DNA from 4 places in the Streptomyces sp. NPDC093510 genome. Region 1 is predicted to be linked to each of the others. Evidence: riboswitches for the same ligand, from Rfam matches in the RefSeq annotation. Region 1 holds a riboswitch; each other region holds the start of a gene.
The links. A riboswitch is a leader RNA that binds a small molecule or an ion and turns the genes downstream of it on or off. The one in region 1 is predicted to bind cyclic di-AMP.
Positions count from the first base shown of each region.

Region 2: another riboswitch for cyclic di-AMP. It lies ahead of AB0N81_RS41505 (C40 family peptidase); the one in region 1 lies ahead of AB0N81_RS33995 (transglycosylase family protein).
Region 3: another riboswitch for cyclic di-AMP. It lies ahead of AB0N81_RS37885 (M23 family metallopeptidase); the one in region 1 lies ahead of AB0N81_RS33995 (transglycosylase family protein).
Region 4: another riboswitch for cyclic di-AMP. It lies ahead of AB0N81_RS12110 (LysM peptidoglycan-binding domain-containing protein); the one in region 1 lies ahead of AB0N81_RS33995 (transglycosylase family protein).

Region 1 is NZ_JBFBEE010000028.1:35,323-39,793, reverse strand. It holds gene AB0N81_RS34010 (hypothetical protein) at 1-64, shown strand, start outside; gene AB0N81_RS34005 (cytochrome P450) at 61-1,359, shown strand; gene AB0N81_RS34000 (transglycosylase family protein) at 1,512-2,579, shown strand; cyclic di-AMP (ydaO/yuaA leader) riboswitch at 2,775-2,923, shown strand; gene AB0N81_RS33995 (transglycosylase family protein) at 2,928-3,653, shown strand; gene eno (phosphopyruvate hydratase) at 3,978-4,471, shown strand, end outside.
Region 2 is NZ_JBFBEE010000053.1:2,238-6,708, reverse strand. It holds gene AB0N81_RS41520 (GNAT family N-acetyltransferase) at 1-515, opposite strand, end outside; gene AB0N81_RS41515 (ATP-dependent Clp protease proteolytic subunit) at 613-1,269, shown strand; gene AB0N81_RS41510 (hypothetical protein) at 1,277-1,585, shown strand; cyclic di-AMP (ydaO/yuaA leader) riboswitch at 1,945-2,121, shown strand; gene AB0N81_RS41505 (C40 family peptidase) at 2,125-2,598, shown strand; gene AB0N81_RS41500 (DUF6328 family protein) at 2,681-3,253, shown strand; gene AB0N81_RS41495 (hypothetical protein) at 3,192-3,404, opposite strand; gene AB0N81_RS41490 (LysE family transporter) at 3,401-3,643, opposite strand; partial or broken gene AB0N81_RS41485 (LysR substrate-binding domain-containing protein) at 3,678-4,471, shown strand, end outside.
Region 3 is NZ_JBFBEE010000036.1:53,573-58,043, reverse strand. It holds gene AB0N81_RS37895 (PrsW family intramembrane metalloprotease) at 1-321, shown strand, start outside; gene AB0N81_RS37890 (aldo/keto reductase) at 366-1,310, opposite strand; gene AB0N81_RS37885 (M23 family metallopeptidase) at 1,382-2,437, opposite strand; cyclic di-AMP (ydaO/yuaA leader) riboswitch at 2,479-2,626, opposite strand; gene AB0N81_RS37880 (PP2C family protein-serine/threonine phosphatase) at 2,848-3,999, opposite strand; tRNA gene AB0N81_RS37875 (tRNA-Met) at 4,154-4,227, opposite strand; gene AB0N81_RS37870 (alginate lyase family protein) at 4,297-4,471, opposite strand, start outside.
Region 4 is NZ_JBFBEE010000006.1:207,156-211,626, reverse strand. It holds gene AB0N81_RS12125 (amidase) at 1-54, opposite strand, end outside; gene AB0N81_RS12120 (hypothetical protein) at 41-253, opposite strand; gene AB0N81_RS12115 (MBL fold metallo-hydrolase) at 386-1,321, shown strand; cyclic di-AMP (ydaO/yuaA leader) riboswitch at 1,729-1,891, shown strand; gene AB0N81_RS12110 (LysM peptidoglycan-binding domain-containing protein) at 1,896-2,630, shown strand; gene AB0N81_RS12105 (hypothetical protein) at 2,627-3,481, opposite strand; gene AB0N81_RS12100 (hypothetical protein) at 3,623-3,859, opposite strand; gene AB0N81_RS12095 (BTAD domain-containing putative transcriptional regulator) at 3,902-4,471, opposite strand, start outside.

The DNA.
Region 1 (4,471 bases):
CGCCGCCACCCTCGCCCACCTGCGCTCCGCCCCGGCCCCACGGCCGGATACGGTCGAGGAGTGACCGAAAAGACCGACCCGTCCGCCACGGGGAGCGCCCCGGAGACCCCGTCAGAGGCCCAGGGGCCCGAACTCTTCACCTGGGAGTTCGCCACCGACCCCTACCCCGCGTACGCCTGGCTGCGCGACAACGAGCCCGTGAGCAGGCAGCGGCTCCCCAGCGGGGTCGAGGCCTGGCTGGTCACCCGGTACGCGGACGCGCGGCAGGCCCTCGCCGACCAGCGGCTCAGCAAGAACCCGGCCCACCACGCCGAGCCCGCCCACGCCAAGGGCAAGACCGGCATCCCGGGCGAGCGCAAGGCCGAGCTGATGACGCATCTGCTCAACATCGACCCGCCGGACCACACCCGGCTGCGCCGGCTCGTCGCGAAGGCGTTCACGCCGCGCCGCGTGGCCGAGTTCGCGCCACGCGTGCAGGAACTCACCGACGACCTGATCGACCGGTTCGCCGAGAAGGGCACCGCCGACCTCATCCACGAGTTCGCCTTCCCACTCCCCATCTACGCCATCTGCGACCTGCTCGGCGTCCCCCGCGAGGACCAGGACGACTTCCGGGACTGGGCGGGCATGATGATCCGCCACGGGGGAGGCCCCCGGGGCGGCGTGGCGCGGTCGGTGAAGAAGATGCGCGGCTATCTCGCCGAGCTGATCCACCGCAAGCGCCTCGAACCGGGCGACGACCTCATCTCCGGTCTCATCAAGGCCTCCGACCACGGCGAGCACCTCACCGAGAACGAGGCCGCCGCGATGGCCTTCATCCTCCTCTTCGCCGGGTTCGAGACCACCGTCAACCTCATCGGCAACGGGATGTACGCGCTGCTCACCCACCCCGAGCAGCGCGAGCGGCTGCAGCGGGCGCTGGACGAGGGCGACACCGGACTCCTGGAGACCGGCATCGAGGAACTGCTCCGCTACGACGGGCCCGTCGAGCTCGCCACCTGGCGGTTCGCGACCGAGGCGCTCAGCATCGGCGGACAGGACATCGCGGCGGGCGACCCCGTCCTCGTCGTGCTCGCCGCGGCCGACCGCGACCCCGCCCGGTTCGACGACCCCGACACCCTCGATCTCTCCCGCCGCGACAACCAGCACCTCGGATACGGGCACGGAATCCACTACTGCCTGGGCGCCCCGCTCGCCCGTCTGGAGGGCCGCACGGCCCTCGCGACGCTGCTGCGGCGCCTTCCCGACCTGCAACTGGCGGCCGACCCCGACGATTTGCGGTGGCGTGGCGGGCTGATCATGCGGGGACTGCGCACGCTGCCCGTGGAGTTCACAACCGCACAGAAAACGGTGTCCTGAGCACACCCTGCTGACGGGCCGTCAGGACTGTGATGTTCACGTGATCTCCGCTGCATCGACTTGTGACAAGCGTTCGACTGCGGCTACGTTCACGACGACTTGAGCGCCCCAGGCGTCCAAGTCGTCGCTGCAGTCTCCTGAAAGGCACCCGCATGCTCTCCGGCAATGGTCGTCACCGACGCCCCCGCCAGGCCCCGGCCCTCATCGTCGCGGCAGGAGTCACCGGATCAGCCATCGCCATCCCGCTGCTCGGCGCCACCGGCGCGAGCGCCGCCGAGACCACCACGTGGGAGAAGCTCGCCCAGTGCGAGAGCGGCGGCGCGTGGAGCGCCAACCCCGGCAACGGCTACTACGGAGGGCTCCAGCTCTCCCAGGAGACGTGGGAGGCGTACGGCGGCCTCGACTACGCGACCAGCGCCGACCAGGCCAGCCGTTCGCAGCAGATCGCCGTCGCGGAGAAGATCCTCGACGACAAGGGCACCGCGGCCTGGCCGAGCTGTGCCCCGATCGCCGGACTCACCCAGGACGGCGCCGCGGCCGACGTCGACCCGGGCGGCCCGATCGCGCCCACGCCCTCCGAGTCGCCCGAGTCGCCCGAGTCGCCCGAGTCGCCCGACTCGACCGACTCCAAGGCTTCTGAGGGTTCCAAGGACTCCAAGGACTCCAAGAGCCCTGAGGAGACGGACAAGTCGTCCGGCGGAGCCTCCGACGAGGCCTCGGACTCCGCCGATTCGGAGAAGCCCTCCGGCGGGGACGCACGAGACAAGAATCACGACGAGTCCGGCGAAAAGGACGACAAGGGCGGTAAGGGCAGCAAGGAAAGCGGCAAGGACGACGCCGAAAAGGCCGACGGCAAGGGCGAGTCCGGCAAGTCCGGCGACGACGGCGCCACTTCGCCCACGCCCGAGAAGTCGACCGACCCGGCGGACGACGCCGCGAAGTCCGACGGTTCCTCAGGCCGCCACCGCGGCGACCGCGCGGACGAGGGCGACAGCTCCGGCGACCGTCCGGGACGGCACGCCTCGCGCGGCGGTGAGCGCACCGAGAAGGTCGCCGACGGGACGTACACGGTGCGCTCCGGAGACAACCTCTCGGTCATCGCGGACGACCTCGGGGTCGACGGTGGCTGGCACGAGCTCTACAGCGAGAACAAGAAGACCGTCGGAGGCGACCCGGACCTCATCCTCCCCGGTCAGAGCCTCGATCTGGGCGAAAAGTAACGGAAATTGACGATGCGTCTGCGGGGGACTTGGCACCTGATGTCCGGTTTGGCGCGAGTGAGAGATGGGTCTCAGAAGCCCTGATCGTCTTTGAAATTCAGTGGGTCGGGTGTCTACGGTCGTGACCGCTCGCCACTGGTGGGCCCCGCCGGTCGGTACGCCGAATCCTGCCAACGGCCGGACGGGAACAGTCGTCGCTCAAGAGCGCCGTGGGCAGGAGCGGGGGACCCAAGGTAAGTGCCGGAAACGGCTAGGGGTGAAGTCGCACTCGTGAGAGAGCGACCGGGCAACCACATCGGCCCGAACCCGACAGCTCACCTCGCAGGCGTCGGTGTAGGGGATCAACTCATGCTGCTTTCCGGCAAGGGCAAGCACCGCCGCCCGTCCAAGGCCACCCGTGTCGCCACGCTCGTCGGCGTGACCGGCGCCGCCGTCGCCGCCCCGCTGATGGCGGCCGGCTCGGCCTCCGCCGCCACCACGTCCGAGTGGGACGCCGTCGCCCAGTGCGAGTCCGGTGGCAACTGGTCCATCAACACCGGCAACGGTTACTACGGTGGCGTGCAGTTCTCCGCCTCCACCTGGGCCGCGTACGGCGGTACGAAGTACGCGCCGACCGCCGACAAGGCCTCCAAGGCCCAGCAGATCGAGATCGCCGAGAAGGTCCTCGCCGGCCAGGGCAAGGGCGCCTGGCCGTCCTGTGGCGTCGGCCTCTCGGGCGCCTCGCCCAGCAGCGGCGGCGGCTCGCAGGAGCAGGCTCCGCAGCAGCAGAGCAAGCCGCAGCCGCAGCAGACGCAGCAGCAGGCCGCTCCGCAGCAGCAGGCCGCGCCGAAGCCGGCCGCTCCCAAGCCGCAGCCGACGCCGCAGACCGAGACCAAGAAGACCGTCGAGACCCCGACCGGCAAGAAGGTCGAGAAGGGCGACGGCGAGTACAAGGTCAAGACGGGCGACACCCTGTCGAAGATCGCCGAGTCGCACGACGTCAAGGGCGGCTGGCAGAAGGTCTACAAGCTCAACGGCGACATCATCGACAACGCCGACTTCATCTACCCGGGCCAGCAGCTGCACCTCAGCTAGGCCCCCGGTCGCGGCCGTGCCTCGGCGGACGCACGGCCGTCCCCGTCCCCACGGGCTCCCCGCCCCGGTGCGTGTATCCCCCGTACGCACCGGGGCGGGGCCATGTCCGCCCCGCGGCAGTCCCCGGTGTTCGCTACTAGCGAGTAGAAAACGTGACCAACACGGTCTTACGCCCGGATTCCGCGCCATTTGGGCCTTGTGCCGTCCCAGGGGGCGGGCGGTCGGCTGGCCGAAGCCTCCGGGCCGGTTAGGCTCAGGAGACGCAGGGCCGAAGCGGCCCGGCGTAATCGTGTTTACGCGTCACACTCCCAGAAGGAGATGCTCGTGCCGTCCATCGACGTCGTCGTAGCCCGGGAAATCCTGGACTCCCGAGGCAACCCCACGGTCGAGGTCGAGGTCGGCCTCGACGACGGCAGCACCGGTCGTGCCGCCGTTCCGTCCGGTGCCTCCACCGGTGCTTTCGAGGCCATCGAACTCCGTGACGGTGACCCCAACCGTTACCAGGGCAAGGGTGTCGAGAAGGCCGTCCTCGCCGTCATCGAGCAGATCGGCCCGGAGCTCGTCGGCTACGACGCCACCGAGCAGCGCCTGATCGACCAGGCCATGTTCGACCTGGACGCCACCGACAACAAGGCCTCGCTCGGCGCCAACGCCATCCTCGGCGTCTCGCTCGCCGTCGCGCACGCCGCCTCCGAGGCCAGCGACCTGCCGCTGTTCCGCTACCTCGGCGGCCCGAACGCGCACCTGCTGCCCGTCCCGATGATGAACATCCTGAACGGCGGGTCGCACGCCGACTCGAACGTCGACATCCAGGAGTT
Region 2 (4,471 bases), on a different contig from region 1:
CCCGGCACGTACGGCTGTTCCATCCCGCCGAAATGCCCACATCCGCCGGGCTCACCGCAGGTGTCGGAGGCACGGCAGGCGTCGGCGCCACCGCAGGCATGGAGAACACCGCAGGCGCCGGACTCACGGCAGACGTCGAAACCACGGCAGGCACGGAGAGCACCGCAGGCGTCGTCGGACTCACGGCAGGCGTCGGCGTCACCGCAGGCACCAACATCACCGCAAGCGTCGGGCTCACCGCACGCCTCGGAGTCACCGCACGCCTCGAAGCCACCGTGGCGGTCCACATCACCGCGGCCACCGCCCTCCCCCATAGCCGCCGCGACCTCCGCTCCCAGTGCCAGCACCCGCGCGCCCGGCGACCAGGCCATGACCGCCCGCACCGACGGGTCCATCGCCCTCGGCAGCCCCGGCCTCGGCAACCCGTCGCCGCCCCGCCCGGGCCCGTGGACCAGCCCGTGGATCACGTCCACCTCAAGGGCCAGCAGCTCTCTTTCACCCTTGTACCGCTCCATGCCTAGAAGACGATAATCCCCTCCCCACCCAACGTACGTCCTGTACATTTTTTACAGAGTCCGGCCCACTCCACGACCGGCAGAAGAGAGGCGAGTCATGAAGCGTCCGTCCGCCCACCCCTCCGCACCCTCCGCACGCCACGTACTGCCTGAGTTCACCGAACGCTCAAGCTCGGGGACGCGGACCATGGATCCGTACTCCAAGCTCCTCGAGGAGCGGATCGTCTTCCTCGGCACCCCCATCGACGCCACCTCGGCCAACGACGTGATGGCCCAGTTCATGCACCTTGAGCACCAGGCGCCCGACCGCGACATCTCGCTGTACATCAACTCCCCCGGCGGCTCCTTCAGCGCGATGACCGCGATCTACGACACGATGCGGTTCGTCAGCTGTGACGTGGAGACGATCTGCCTCGGCCAGGCCGCTTCGGGCGCCGCCGCCCTGCTCGCCGCCGGCACCCCCGGCAAACGGTTCGCGCTGCCCGGCGCGCGCGTCCTGATCCACCAGCCCGCCGTCGCCGAACCGATCCAGGGTCAGGCCACGGACTTGGCGATCCAGGCCGACGAACTCCTGCGCACCCGGCGGCTGTTGGAGGAGCTGCTCGCCCGGCACACAGGACAGAGCCGGGAGCGGGTCACCGCGGACATCGAGCGGGACAAGATTTTCGACGCCCCGGCAGCCCTGGAGTACGGCTTCGTGGACCGGATCGTCCCGAGCCGCAAGAGCTCGCTCGCCGCCCACGACCCGAGGTGAAGTGCCGATGCTGCCGCCCGAGCTGCCGCCCCTGCCCGCCCTGACCCGCGCCGAGGCGGAGTTGGTGGACCGCTATCTCGAAGTCGTCGACCTGCTGGGCCGGATCAATCCGGCCCGCGCCGAGCACACCTACGGCGGACTCCGCGCCGCCCAGGCCCTGGTGGGCCGGGTGAGCGCCCTGCGGGACGCGCTCGCCCTCATGCACCACCGGGGCGAGAGCGAGGTGCACACCCCCACACTCGCCCGGGCGCTGCGCGTTCTCGACGGCGAGCGGCGCACCGAACGGGTCACCGTGCCACCCCGGCACGGCTGCTGAAACCCCGTCGGCCAAGCCTCCCCTCGAACACGGGAACGTCCGGGGCGACTTCGAAACGGACCAGTCGGGCTACCACGGACGGCGTAGACAATCGTCCTTCGTGGCACGGTCCGAAGTTGCGCCCAGCGAGTACATCAGGGGCGGAATTACGCATTCCGTTGCTGGTCGAGCGGTCGTCAGACGGTGTCGCGGCGAGCCCGATTCGGCAGTGTCCACCTGAACAGGTCAGTCGTGAGGAGCCTCACAAAACGCCGTTTCGGCTCGGTTTTCGGGCCCATCTCGGGTCAAGATCCCTTCCGACGACAAGCCCCCGCCACAGCGGCGGGGCGGTCCGGGCGGACGCCGAGTCCTGCCGCCACCCGGATGACCGGTCGACATCGGTGCAACGGCAGGAGTGGAGGACCCAGGTACGACGGGCCCGTCCGCAAAGTCCGGACGACGCCCTTGGGGTTAAGCCGCAGAGCATGACGCGGCCGGGCATCTTCGCCTGCCCGAACCCGACAGGTCATCCTTCACAGGCGGCTGACGAAGGGTTGCGCATGACCGCGCTGAATCATGTTCCGTCGCTGCTCAGCAGGACCGGTGCCGCATCGGTCCTCACGCTCGCCGTCGTGGGCGGCACCGTCGTGGCCCCCGGGCTCACGTCGGAGGCCGAGGCAGCCACTCACGGGACCAAGGCGCTCAAGATCGCGGCGTCCAAGAAGGGCTCCCCGTACGGCTACGGGGCAGTGGGACCCAACCGGTTCGACTGCTCGGGGCTGACGCTCTACTCGTTCAAGAAGACGGGCAAGAAGCTGCCGCGCACCACCTCCGCGCAGTACAACAAGACCAAGCACATCTCCCGGTCCCAGCGGTCCCGTGGCGACCTGGTGTTCTTCCACTCCGGCCGGAACGTCTACCACGTCGGGATCTATGCGGGTAACAACCGCATCTGGCACGCCCCCAAGCGGGGAACCGTGGTGCGCCTGGAGAAGATCTGGTCCAACAGCGTCTGGTACGGCAGGGTGCGCTGACCTCGCCGCGGCCGGTTCGGCGCGCACCTCGCACCGCCAGGTGCCGGTGCTTGGAGCGCGCCGGCAGGGATACCCGTGCGCGATGGCCACCGAGTATTCCTGTACCGCGCGCAACGAAACGCCGTTGGAGCGCGCGGACCGCAACTTCGCGGAGCTGCTCCAGGAGTTGAGGGTGACGCAGACCGGCGTCCAGATCCTCTTCGCCTTCCTGCTCACCCTCGCCTTCAGTCCGCGCTTCCCGTCGCTCGACGCCTTGCAGCGCGGCACCTACGTCACGACACTGCTGCTCGCGGTGCTCGCCGCGGCGCTCTTCACGGCACCCGCCGCGCTGCACCGCTCGCTGTTCCAACAGCGGGCCAAGCCGCTCATCGTGCGGGTGTCGTCCCGGCTCGCCGCGGCCGGACTGGGCGTGCTGGTGCTGACGCTCACCGGTTCCGTGCTGCTCGTCGTCGACGTGACGGCTGGGCGGGCCGCGGGCATCGCGGCGGGCGCGGTGACGCTGCTGGTGTGCGTCGGGCTGTGGGGCGTACTGCCGCGGCTCGTGCGGCTGCCCGCGGCGCGCGCCGAGGCGCCGCCCGAGGAGGAAGCGGACATCAGGCCGTCAGGGGCCCGAGGAGGAGCACCGCGCCCAATGCGCCGAGAGCGGTGCCGGTGACGGCTTCGACGGCACGGGCGGCGCGGGGCCTGCGCAGCCACCTGCCGAGCCGGTCCACCAGCGGCGCGACGGCCGGGAACCACAGCAGGGCGAGCGCCACCCTGCGCGAGGGCTTCCTCACCAACGCCCTCGACCCCAAGGCGTCGATCATCTTCCTCGGCGTGCTGCCCCAGTTCCCGCGCGGTGGGCGAGGCAGAGCACATAGCCGCCGCCGACAATCTGGAGGGCCCTGAAGAGCGCGGGTACGGCGGCGAGCACGGCGGCCACTCCCGCCACCGCGAGGGCGGTGTGCACCAGGAGTCCCCCTGCGATGCCGACCGCGCAGGCCACCCCGGCGCGTCGTGAGGTCAGGGCATTGCGTACGAGGACGGTGAAGTCGGCGTCCGGCATGGCGACCATGCCCGCGGCGACGCCGGTGAAGGCGCGGGAGGCGGGAGTCGCCCTGCTCGTCCGGCGCCATCGCGGGGCCCGGCCGACCGACGCGGGTGAGCTGCTCGTGGGCCACGCCCGTCGGGTGCTCGACGAGATGGAGCGGGCCCGGCACGGCACGAACTGGCGCGGCTCGCGGGGCTCTGGCTCGCAGGGCTCTCCGGCGGCTGGCTGCGTGTGGGCACCTTCCAGACGGCCGGCATCCATCTGCCGCCGCCCGTCCTGACCGCCTTCCGCCGCGCCCACCCCGACGTGGAGCTGACAGTGGCGGCCCATGAGCCGCCGTTCGGTGTCGCGGCCGTCGCGGCGGGCGACATCGATCTGGCTCTCACGCACACCTACGAACCCGCCGACCCGGCGCCCCTGCCCGCCGCCGTGTCGGCCGAGCCGGTCCTGGTCGAGGAGCTGGTCCTGGTGACCCGGCCGGGGCACGCGCTCGCGAGCGGCACGGCGCGGCTGCCGCTCGCCGACCTCGCCGACCTCGCCGGGCAGCCGCTGATCGGCATGGCCCGGCGCACCCGCCCCGGCAGGCGGTGGAGCGGGCCCTCGCGGAGGCCGGTGCGGCGGCCGCCGAGCTCGTCCAGACGCCCAGGTACGCACTGGTCTGTGCGCTGGCCGGCGCGGGGCTCGGGGTCGCCGTGGTGCCGGAGATGGTGGCGCGTACCGCTCGACGCCCGTCGGGACGCGGCTCCTGGAACCGGGCGACCTGCGGCGCACCGTCTCCGTCCTGTACCGCACCGATGAGTCCGGTCCCGCCGCGGAATCCTTCCGCGAGCTGCTGCGCGGAGT
Region 3 (4,471 bases), on a different contig from region 1:
TACGCCTCGTACACCTGGGGCAAGGCCGCGGCCCGCACGGTCGCGGAGTACCAGATGTACGCGACGTCGCTCGCGTTCCTGCGCCACCGGGGCCGTCGCGGCCGGGCCGGACCCGACTTCGTCGTACGCGAGCGGGAGCTCCTCGAAAAGCTCTGGGAGCGCCGTGCGCCGGCCCGCCCCGCCCTGGCGTACGCGGCGGGGGCGACGGCACCGGTCATGCCCCCGATGCCGTACGCGCCGTACGGCCCTCCCCCGTACGGGCAGCCGCAGCCCCACCCGGCGTACGGCTACCCGGCGTACAACCCCTACCGCGACGGCTGAGCGCCGGGCGTCAGGCGGGCATGGCGGTCAGGCGGACGTGGCGGTCAGGCGGACGCGGTGGTCAGCGCCGCGATCTCCGGCTCCGTCAGCTCCAGGTCTCCGACCGCGAGCAGGGCGGGCAGCTGCTCCACCGTGCGCGCGGAGGCGATCGGCGCCGCCACGGTGGGCTGTGCCGTCAGCCAGGCGAGCGCCACGGTCGCGACCTGGGCGCCCCGCGCCGCGGCGATCTCGTCGAGCGCGGCGAGGACACGGTCGCCCCGCTCGCTCCCCACGTACTCCTCGACCCGGCCGCTCCGCGCGCTCTCCACCTGCGCACCCGGGCGGTACTTGCCGGTGAGGAAGCCGGACGCGAGCGCGTAATAGGGGACGGCCGCGAGTCCGGAGCGGGAGGCGACCTCCTGGAGCGGGCCCTCGTAGGTGTCGCGGGAGACGAGGTTGTAGTGCGGCTGCAGCGCGACGTACCGCGCGAGGCCCTCGCGGTCGGAGAAGTCGAGGGACTCCTGGAGCCGCTCGGGGCTGATGTTGGAGGCCGCGATCGCCCGCACCTTGCCGGCCGTGACCAGTTCGTCGAGCGTGCCGATGATCTCCTCGACGGGGACCGACGGATCGTCGTAGTGGGTGTAGTAGAGGTCGATGTAGTCGGTGCCGAGGCGGCGCAGCGAAGCGTCGACCGCGCCCTTGACGGTGGTGGCGGAGAGGCCCTTGTACTCGGGGTGCGCGCCGGCCTTCGTGGCGATGACGACGTCGGAGCGGTTGCCGCGCTCGGCCAGCCACTCGCCGATGAGCGTCTCGGACTCGCCGCCCCGGTTGCCCTCCACCCAGGCCGAATAGACGTCGGCGGTGTCGATGAAGTTGCCGCCGGCCGCGGTGTAGGCGTCGAGGACGTCGAAGGACGCCGTACGGTCCGCGGTCCAGCCGAAGACGTTGCCGCCGAGGGAGAGGGGGAAGACCTCGAGGTCGGAAGAGCCGAGCTGGCGAAGAGAAGTCATACGTCGCTCAACGCGCCGACCGGAGACCTAATTCCGTTCCGTGTATGGCTCACGAAACCGGCGGGGTCATGTCAGGGGTTCAGGCCCTTGCTCTGCAGCCAGCCGAGGGGGTCGATCCCGGCGCCGCCGGGCGTGTGGACCTCCAGGTGGAGGTGCGGGCCCGTGACGTTGCCTGTCGCGCCGACGCGGCCGATCACATCGCCCGTGCTGACCTTCTGGCCCGCGCTGACGTTGAGCGAGGACTGGTGGCAGTACCAGACCTCCGTGCCGTCCTCGAGTTCGAGCACGGTGCGGTAGCCGTAGGCCCCCGCCCAGCCGGCCTCCTTGACGGTGCCGGTGTGCACCGCCTTGAGGGGGGTACCCGTGGGAGCGGCGAAGTCCAGACCCGTGTGGTGCCCGGAGGACCACATGGAACCGGCGTCACCGAAGTGCGACGTGAGGGTGTACGAGGAGGTGGGGATGGCGTAGCTCTTGGCGAGCTTGGCCAGGCGCTCGGCCTCGGCCTTCGCCTTCCGGGCCTCCTCCTCCTTCTTCTTCTTGGCGGCGGCCTTGGCGTCCGCGGCCTTCTCGGCCGCCTTCTGCTGGTCGGCGGCTTCCTCGGCGGCCTGCTCGGCGGCGGCCTGCTCGGCCGCGGTCCGCACGGCGGTGTCCGCCTGGTTCTGCTGGTTCTCGGCCTGCTGCATGATGCGGGCGCGCAGCGCCTCGCCCGCGTCGGTGGTGCCCTGCTCGGCGTCGGTGGTGCTGACACCCGCGGCGGTGAGGGGGGCCGCGACGGCGGACGCGTTCGTGTCCGCCGAGTCGTCGGACATCAACGACCCGACGCCGGGAAGGGACTTGGCCTCCGGCAGCGAGTCCGCGACGGCGCCCACGCCCGGCAGGTCGGGCATCGATATGGAGACCGGCGGCTTGCCGTCCTGCGCGGTGGCGATGCCGCCCGCGCCGACGGCGGCGATGACGCCCACGCCGAGCACGGTGGAGCTGCGCGCGAGCCCGCCGCCGCTCTTCTTGTGCACGCGGTGCCTGCCGCGGACGGGACGGATGGACTCCTCGGTGGGGTTCCACTCCTCGAAGGCGTCGAGGGAGTCCTCGTCGTACGAACCGAAGTCGTCGTCATTCGGTATGTACACGGCTCGGGGGGCAGGCCGGTTGGACGCCACTGGGGCGCGCTCCTTTCCTTCCTTCTCGCCTACCGGGTTAGCTGACGGGTTCGGAGCAGGAAGGTCTCCTACGAACACCTGGCACGGATGCACAGATGCCCGATTCACCCCAAGTTGGTGGTTCCCCGGCTCCCTTGCGGGATTAGGCGCGTGCGCGCGGAGCCGCCTCTAGTGACGGCTGGGACGACCGCGCTGCGTTATCGAACGTTAATAGACAGCGGGTCCGTATTCCAAGCTGTTCCAGCTGATCGTTAACGCTCACCGGCTGTACGTACCGGGACACGAGGGGGCGGAACGGGGCGAGTTGACCCGGGGTCACCAAACACCGGAGCTTCACATTTTCTTGACAGTGTGTCAGTTGTTATGCGGAGGGGTGCCCTTCAGTCACCGGTGGTGACCTCCGGATCGCCGGCGACGGGACGCCGCACCGCGAGCAGCGCCATGTCGTCCGTCATGGCGCCCCCGGTGTGCCGCCGCACCTCCCCCGCGAGGGCGGCGAGCAGCGCGTGCGGCCCGCCGCGGCCGGGAAAGATCCGCCCGCCGAGCCGCGCCGCGGGATCGTAGAACTCCCCCTCCGCGTCGCGCGCCTCCGACAGGCCGTCCGTGTAGAGGAGCAGCGTCGCGCCGGGCGGGAACTCCGACTCGTCCGCCCGGTCCGGCCAGAACCCCAGATCACCCATGCCGAGCGGCAGCGCGGGCTCGCTCGCCGACATGACGCACAGCCGCCCGTCACCGCGCAGCAGCAGCGGCGGCGGGTGCCCGCGGTTGATCAGGCGTACGGAACCCTCCCCGTGCCGGATCTCGGCGAGCACGGCGGTCGTGAACCCCTCGAACGCGTCGAGCCCGTCGCGCCGGGTGCCCTCACGTGCGAGCGCCCGCTCCAGGCGCTGCGCCACCGCCTCCAGGCTCGCCTCCTGCTCGGCGGCCTCCCGGAAGGCACCGATGACGACGGCGACCGCCGCGACCGCGCCCATGCCCTTGCCCCGTACGTCCCCGACGATGAGCCGCACGCCGTGCGGGGTGTCCTGCACCGCGTACAGATCGCCCCCGATGAACGCGTCGGCCTGCGCGGCCTCGTACCGCGCCGCGATGTCGAGCCCGCCGATGCGCGGGTCGGGCGCGGGCAGCACGGCGCGCTGGGTGGCCTCGGAGATGGAGCGGGCGATGGCGAGCCGGTCGTTGCCGCGCCGGACGACACGGTTGATGACGATCGCCAGGGCGGCGACGGTCGCCACGGTGAGCACCTCGGTGACGGCCTCCACGTGGGCGCCGACGCTGTTGCCGTAGTGCAGGACGAGGACGGCGCACGTGGCCGCCGCGCCGGTCAGGACGGTGTTGAGCAGCGAGTAGAAGGGAGCGGCGATCAGGGGGGCCGCCGTGAAGAGCGGGGCGGCGGTGAACTCCGGCGGGGTCGCGGCGTCGTACAGGACACCGACGACGAGGAGCAGGAGGGGCAGCACACGGACGAAGGTCCGCTCGGGCCCGGTGGCCCCCCTGGCCCCCCTGTTGTCGGGTCCTCCTCGCTGCCCCACCGCTTGTCTCCCGCCGCCTCCGCGCCCATCACCGCGCTCCACTCAGGGTTCCCGCAGCGGGGGAAGGGTGCGAGCTGATGCGGGCCGACCGGGTTACGGGGCCGGGAAACACCTGAGGCCGGGAAGCTGATGCTTCCCGGCCTCAGGCCTTCAGTAGCGGGGACAGGATTTGAACCTGCGACCTCTGGGTTATGAGCCCAGCGAGCTACCGAGCTGCTCCACCCCGCGTCGGTAAACACAACTCTACGTCATCCGAAGGGGTGCGTCGAACCACTTCGGCCCCAGGCGCGTGAACCCCTACGCGCTGTCGGCGTGCGTGAGCGTCTCCCAGGCCACGAAGAGGCCGTCCGTCCCCTCCGGCCGCCGCTGCTCCGTGTACCTCTGGGTCTGCGGCATCTCCAGGTGCAGCCGCCCCCGCAGGTGGTTCAGGCCGACCTCCGTGTCGGGCCCCAGGTCGCGCCGCACCTTGCCG
Region 4 (4,471 bases), on a different contig from region 1:
CCGTGCCTCCATCTCGGCCGCGGCGGCGGTGACGGACAGCTCATACGGCTGCATGGCGGCCCTCCTCTCCGGTGCGGTGGGCGGTGGGCGGGGTGTCGGCGAAGTCCAGTTCCCGCAGGACGGCGACAACGGAGTGGATGTGATCGGCCGTGGCCGCGACCGCCTGGTGGCGGTCACTTCCCAGCGGAAGCCCGGAGCGCGCGGCCCATCGGGCGGCCTCCAGCGGTGAGAGTCGTTCGGCGGTGGTGGGCATGGCGATGCCTTTCCTTGTCGTGCGGAGCAGCAGACGACTAAAAGCTAAGCGTTTGCGTTAGGACGACCGTAGGCCCTACGCTCACTTAACGCAAACGCTTAGCTTTTAAATCGGATGAAGGAAGGACCAGACATGCCGACCTCGACCGCCCACCAGGCCAGGCCGTCCGTCACGACCCCCTACTGGACCGTTGGCGACATCGCCGTACACCGCATCGACGAGATTCCCCTGCCACCCTCGACCGGCCCCTGGCTCCTGCCCGACGCCACGGCCGACGTGATTGCACAGCAGCCCTGGCTGCGCCCCGAATTCGCCGACGACGAGGGCGTCCTGCACCTCGACAGCCACAGCTTCGCGTTCACCTTGGGCACCCTGCGGGTGCTGGTCGACACCGGTATCGGCAACGGCAAGACGCGGGCCAACCCGGCATGGCACGACCTTCGCACCGACTACCTGCGGCGCCTGACCGACGCCGGCTTCCCACCGGAATCGGTCGACCTGGTCGTCCTGACCCATCTGCACACGGACCACGTCGGCTGGAACACCCGGGAGATGGAGGGCACTTGGGCCCCGACCTTCCCCAACGCCCGCTACCTCACCTCCCGGACCGAGTGGGACTTCTGGGCCGGGTACGACATGGACGAACCGCGGCGGCAGATGTTCCGCGACTCCGTGCACCCGATCGCGGACGCCGGACTGCTCGACCTCGTCGACGTCCCGGACGGCGGCGTCGACGTCGCCCCCGGCCTACGCCTCACGCCCACGCCCGGTCACACTCCGGGCCACATCGCCGTACAGGTGAGCAGCCGCGGAGAAACAGCGCTTATATCCGGCGACTTGGTCCACCACCCTGTCCAACTCCCCCACCCGCACATCGGCAGTTGCGTCGACATCGACCCGGAACAGGCCGAAGTGTCGCGCCGAAACCTGTTCGCCTCTCTCGCCGATACCGAAACCCTTATTCTGGGCACCCACTTCCCCGAGCCGACCGCCGGCCGCGTGATATCCCACGGCGATTCCTACCGACTGACACCCGTTCCGCCGAAGCGCCACCCTCTTTCCGAGTGATGACGCCGACGCGGAGTCGAGGCAAACCGATATTGACGGGGCGACAGGTTTTCGGTGCCGGATCGCCCCACTCCCACATTCCTCGACTGAGCAGCCATTCCTCAACTGAGCAGTCATCAGGCATCCATATGTCCATATTTGCGCAGAACGCAACCATCTAGACCTTTGGCTGCGTGTGCGGGACTTTCGCCCTCCTTGCGGAGTGCGCAAGTGAAATGAGTCACGCCATAGCCTCCCTCCCCACCGAGCATCGAGCGCGCTTCCGTTCCACGCAAAGAGAGTTGGGCTATTCGATCAAAGAGGGCCGCGCATTCTCCATTCGAATTCGCGCCTTGTTCCGTCCGGGCTTTCTCGCTTAACGTCAATGTCAATCCGGACGGAACGCCGAATCCTGCCGCTGTCCGGAAACTCTCCCACCACCCACTCACTTACGCACGGCAGGAGCGGGGGACCCAGGTAAGCCGCCGATCCGGATTCCGGAACGGCTCGGGGTGAAGTCACGCCCACCGTGTGACCGGACAGCTCCCGTCCGAACCCGACAGCTCACCTCGCAGGCGACGGAGAGGAATTCGTCATGCCCGCAAAGGGAAAGCACCGCCGTCCCAAGTCCAGCCCGCTCTCCCGGAGCGTCGCCGCCGCGGGCACGGGCGGAGCCGTGCTCGTTCTCCCGGTGCTCGGCGCGACCTCCGCCGGTGCGGCGGAGCCCGTCGCGGCCGCCAAGCCCGCCGCGGCCCCGAAGACCTACGTCGTCGTCGCGGGCGACTCCCTCGCCAAGATCGCCCAGGACCACTCCGTGAGCGGCGGCTGGCAGAAGCTGTACGAGGTCAACCGCGGCGCCCTCGGCAACGACCCGAAGCTGATCCACCCCGGCCTCGAGCTCACCCTTGGTGAGCAGGCCCCGGCCGAGAAGCCGGCCGCCGAGCGGGCGGACCGGTCCGAGCGCACGGCCGCCGCCGAGCCCGCCGCTGCCACGGCGCCGAAGTCCTACGCCGACAACCTCGACGGCTGGATCAAGGAGTCGCTCGACATCATGGCCGAGCGCGGCATCCCCGGCACGTACGAGGGCATCCACCGCAACATCATGCGCGAGTCCTCCGGCAACCCGCTGGCCATCAACAACTGGGACTCCAACGCCGCGGCCGGCATCCCCTCGAAGGGGCTCCTCCAGGTCATCGGCCCCACGTTCTCCGCCTACCACGTGCCCGGCACGTCGACGGACAGCTTCGACCCGGTCGCCAACATCACCGCCGCCTGCAACTACGCGGCCGACCGGTACGGCTCGATCGACAACGTGAACGGTCCGTACTAGACCGTCTCCGGTCCCGTCACCGGGGTCGCCCCCGCGTCGTACGGGAGGGTGGAGAGTACGTCGGCGTAGCCCCGTTCCAGGGCCTGCCGCTGCCGTGCGGTGTGCGGGCCCGCGGGGCGCGCGGCCAAGCGCGCCATCCGTTCCTCGTGTGCCTCGGTGATCTGGTCGGCGGTCCTCCGCCAGTCGGCGTCGTCCGGTACGCGGGCCAGTTCCACACAGTCCGGCTGTACGCCCTCCGCCAGCGCCGCCGCAGCCCTGTCGTGGCCGTCGAGGAGCAGCCAGCCGTCCAAGAAGGACACCCACCACAGCAGGACCGGGGCGAGGGTCTTCTCGCGGACGTATTTACGGTAGGCCTTCACCCGTGGGGCGTCCGGCGCCGGGAGCGGGCGCAGCGGCAGGACTCCGTGCCAGCCGCCCCCGCAGAGCAGCTCGAGGGTCGCGTCGGGCCAGTCGCGGACGAGGTCGCAGCTCCAGATGCCCGGAGCGAAGGCCGTGCGCGTGGTCAGGCGCCAGCGGCCGTGGTGGAGCGGACTGGGGCTCTCCTCTGCCAGCAGCCATCGCGCGTACCGGTGAGGCCAGTCGGTGCCGGCGCGCATCGCCGCGGCGGTCAGGGGCGGCAGCGGGGAGCGGTGGCCCGGCAGGCGGCGGAGGTGGAGGTCGCGGCAGCAGCCGTCGCCCTCCGACCGGGCCTGGATCAGCGGCTGTTCGCCCTGGAGGAGGTTCCACCCGCGGTCCGCAGCCCCCTCGAAGCGCAGTGGGGGCAGGCCCCGGTCGCCGTCCGGGACGGCGAGGACGAGTCCTCCCCCGGGCAGTGGTTCACGCGTCGCGCTGATCATGGGATCGCTGATCATGGGCTCAGTGTCGGCACGAAGGCTCTTTTCGGCAAGAAAGCACCTGACGCTCCGCTCCGGTGCCTCGGCCGTCGGCGCGCGCATCGCCCTCCCGCCCCTCCTCGCCGTCGCGCCGGGCGGGCGCGCCACCTCACGTCGGCGTCAGCCTGAGCTGCCACTCCGTCGACGCTCCCGCCAACGCAGCCCTGCTCGTTGCCCCTTGCCGTTCAGCCGTTCGCTGACCCAGGAGAGCATTAGAGCCAGCGGGGCGGCCACCAACCCGATCAGCAGGGCGGGGCCCCAGTCCATCCCGTCGCGCCGGAAGCGGAAGAGGAGCACGCAGAACGCGTACATCAGCAACAGGGCCAACGCGGTCTTCAGCGGCTTGGACAGATTCATGGGACGCCGAGTACCCCTGTTGTGACGGGTCATGACGCCTTGTCACCAGTCGAGCGCGTCCGTGATGCGGGCGAGCCAGCGGTCCACGGGGCCGGTGGTGAGTACGCCGCTGCCGGCACCGGCCACCTGCCCCGCGGCGGGCAGCAGGCGTGACCGGACCCTCGCGAGTGTGCTCCGGTCGTCCGATCGCAGGGCCGCCTCGGCCTCCACGCAGCAGAGTGCCTCGTACAGCAGGTCCGGGGGCGGTTCGGGCAAGGCGCGCAGTGCCGCGTGTGCCTGGTCGTGGCGGCCGGTCTCCGCGAGGGCGAGCGCTTCGGCCCAGGGGCGGTACGGGCCCCAGTCCGCGTTCAGGTCGACGTGGGGCGGCAGGAGCTGTGCCAGGCGCAGGGACACCAGTGCCAGCGGCAGGAGGCCCGTGCGCATGCCCGGCATGCCGGCGCCGTCCAGGCTCGCGGCGGCGGCGCGAGACGCGGACTCGGCCCGTTCCATCTCGCCCGACGCGGCCAGGCGCAGGGCGTCGTACCACTGCGTGAAGACGCCCACCAGCGGCAGTTCGTGCCGCTGGGAGAGCCGTGTCGCGGCGGCGGCGTGCGCGTCGGCGGCCGAGAAGTC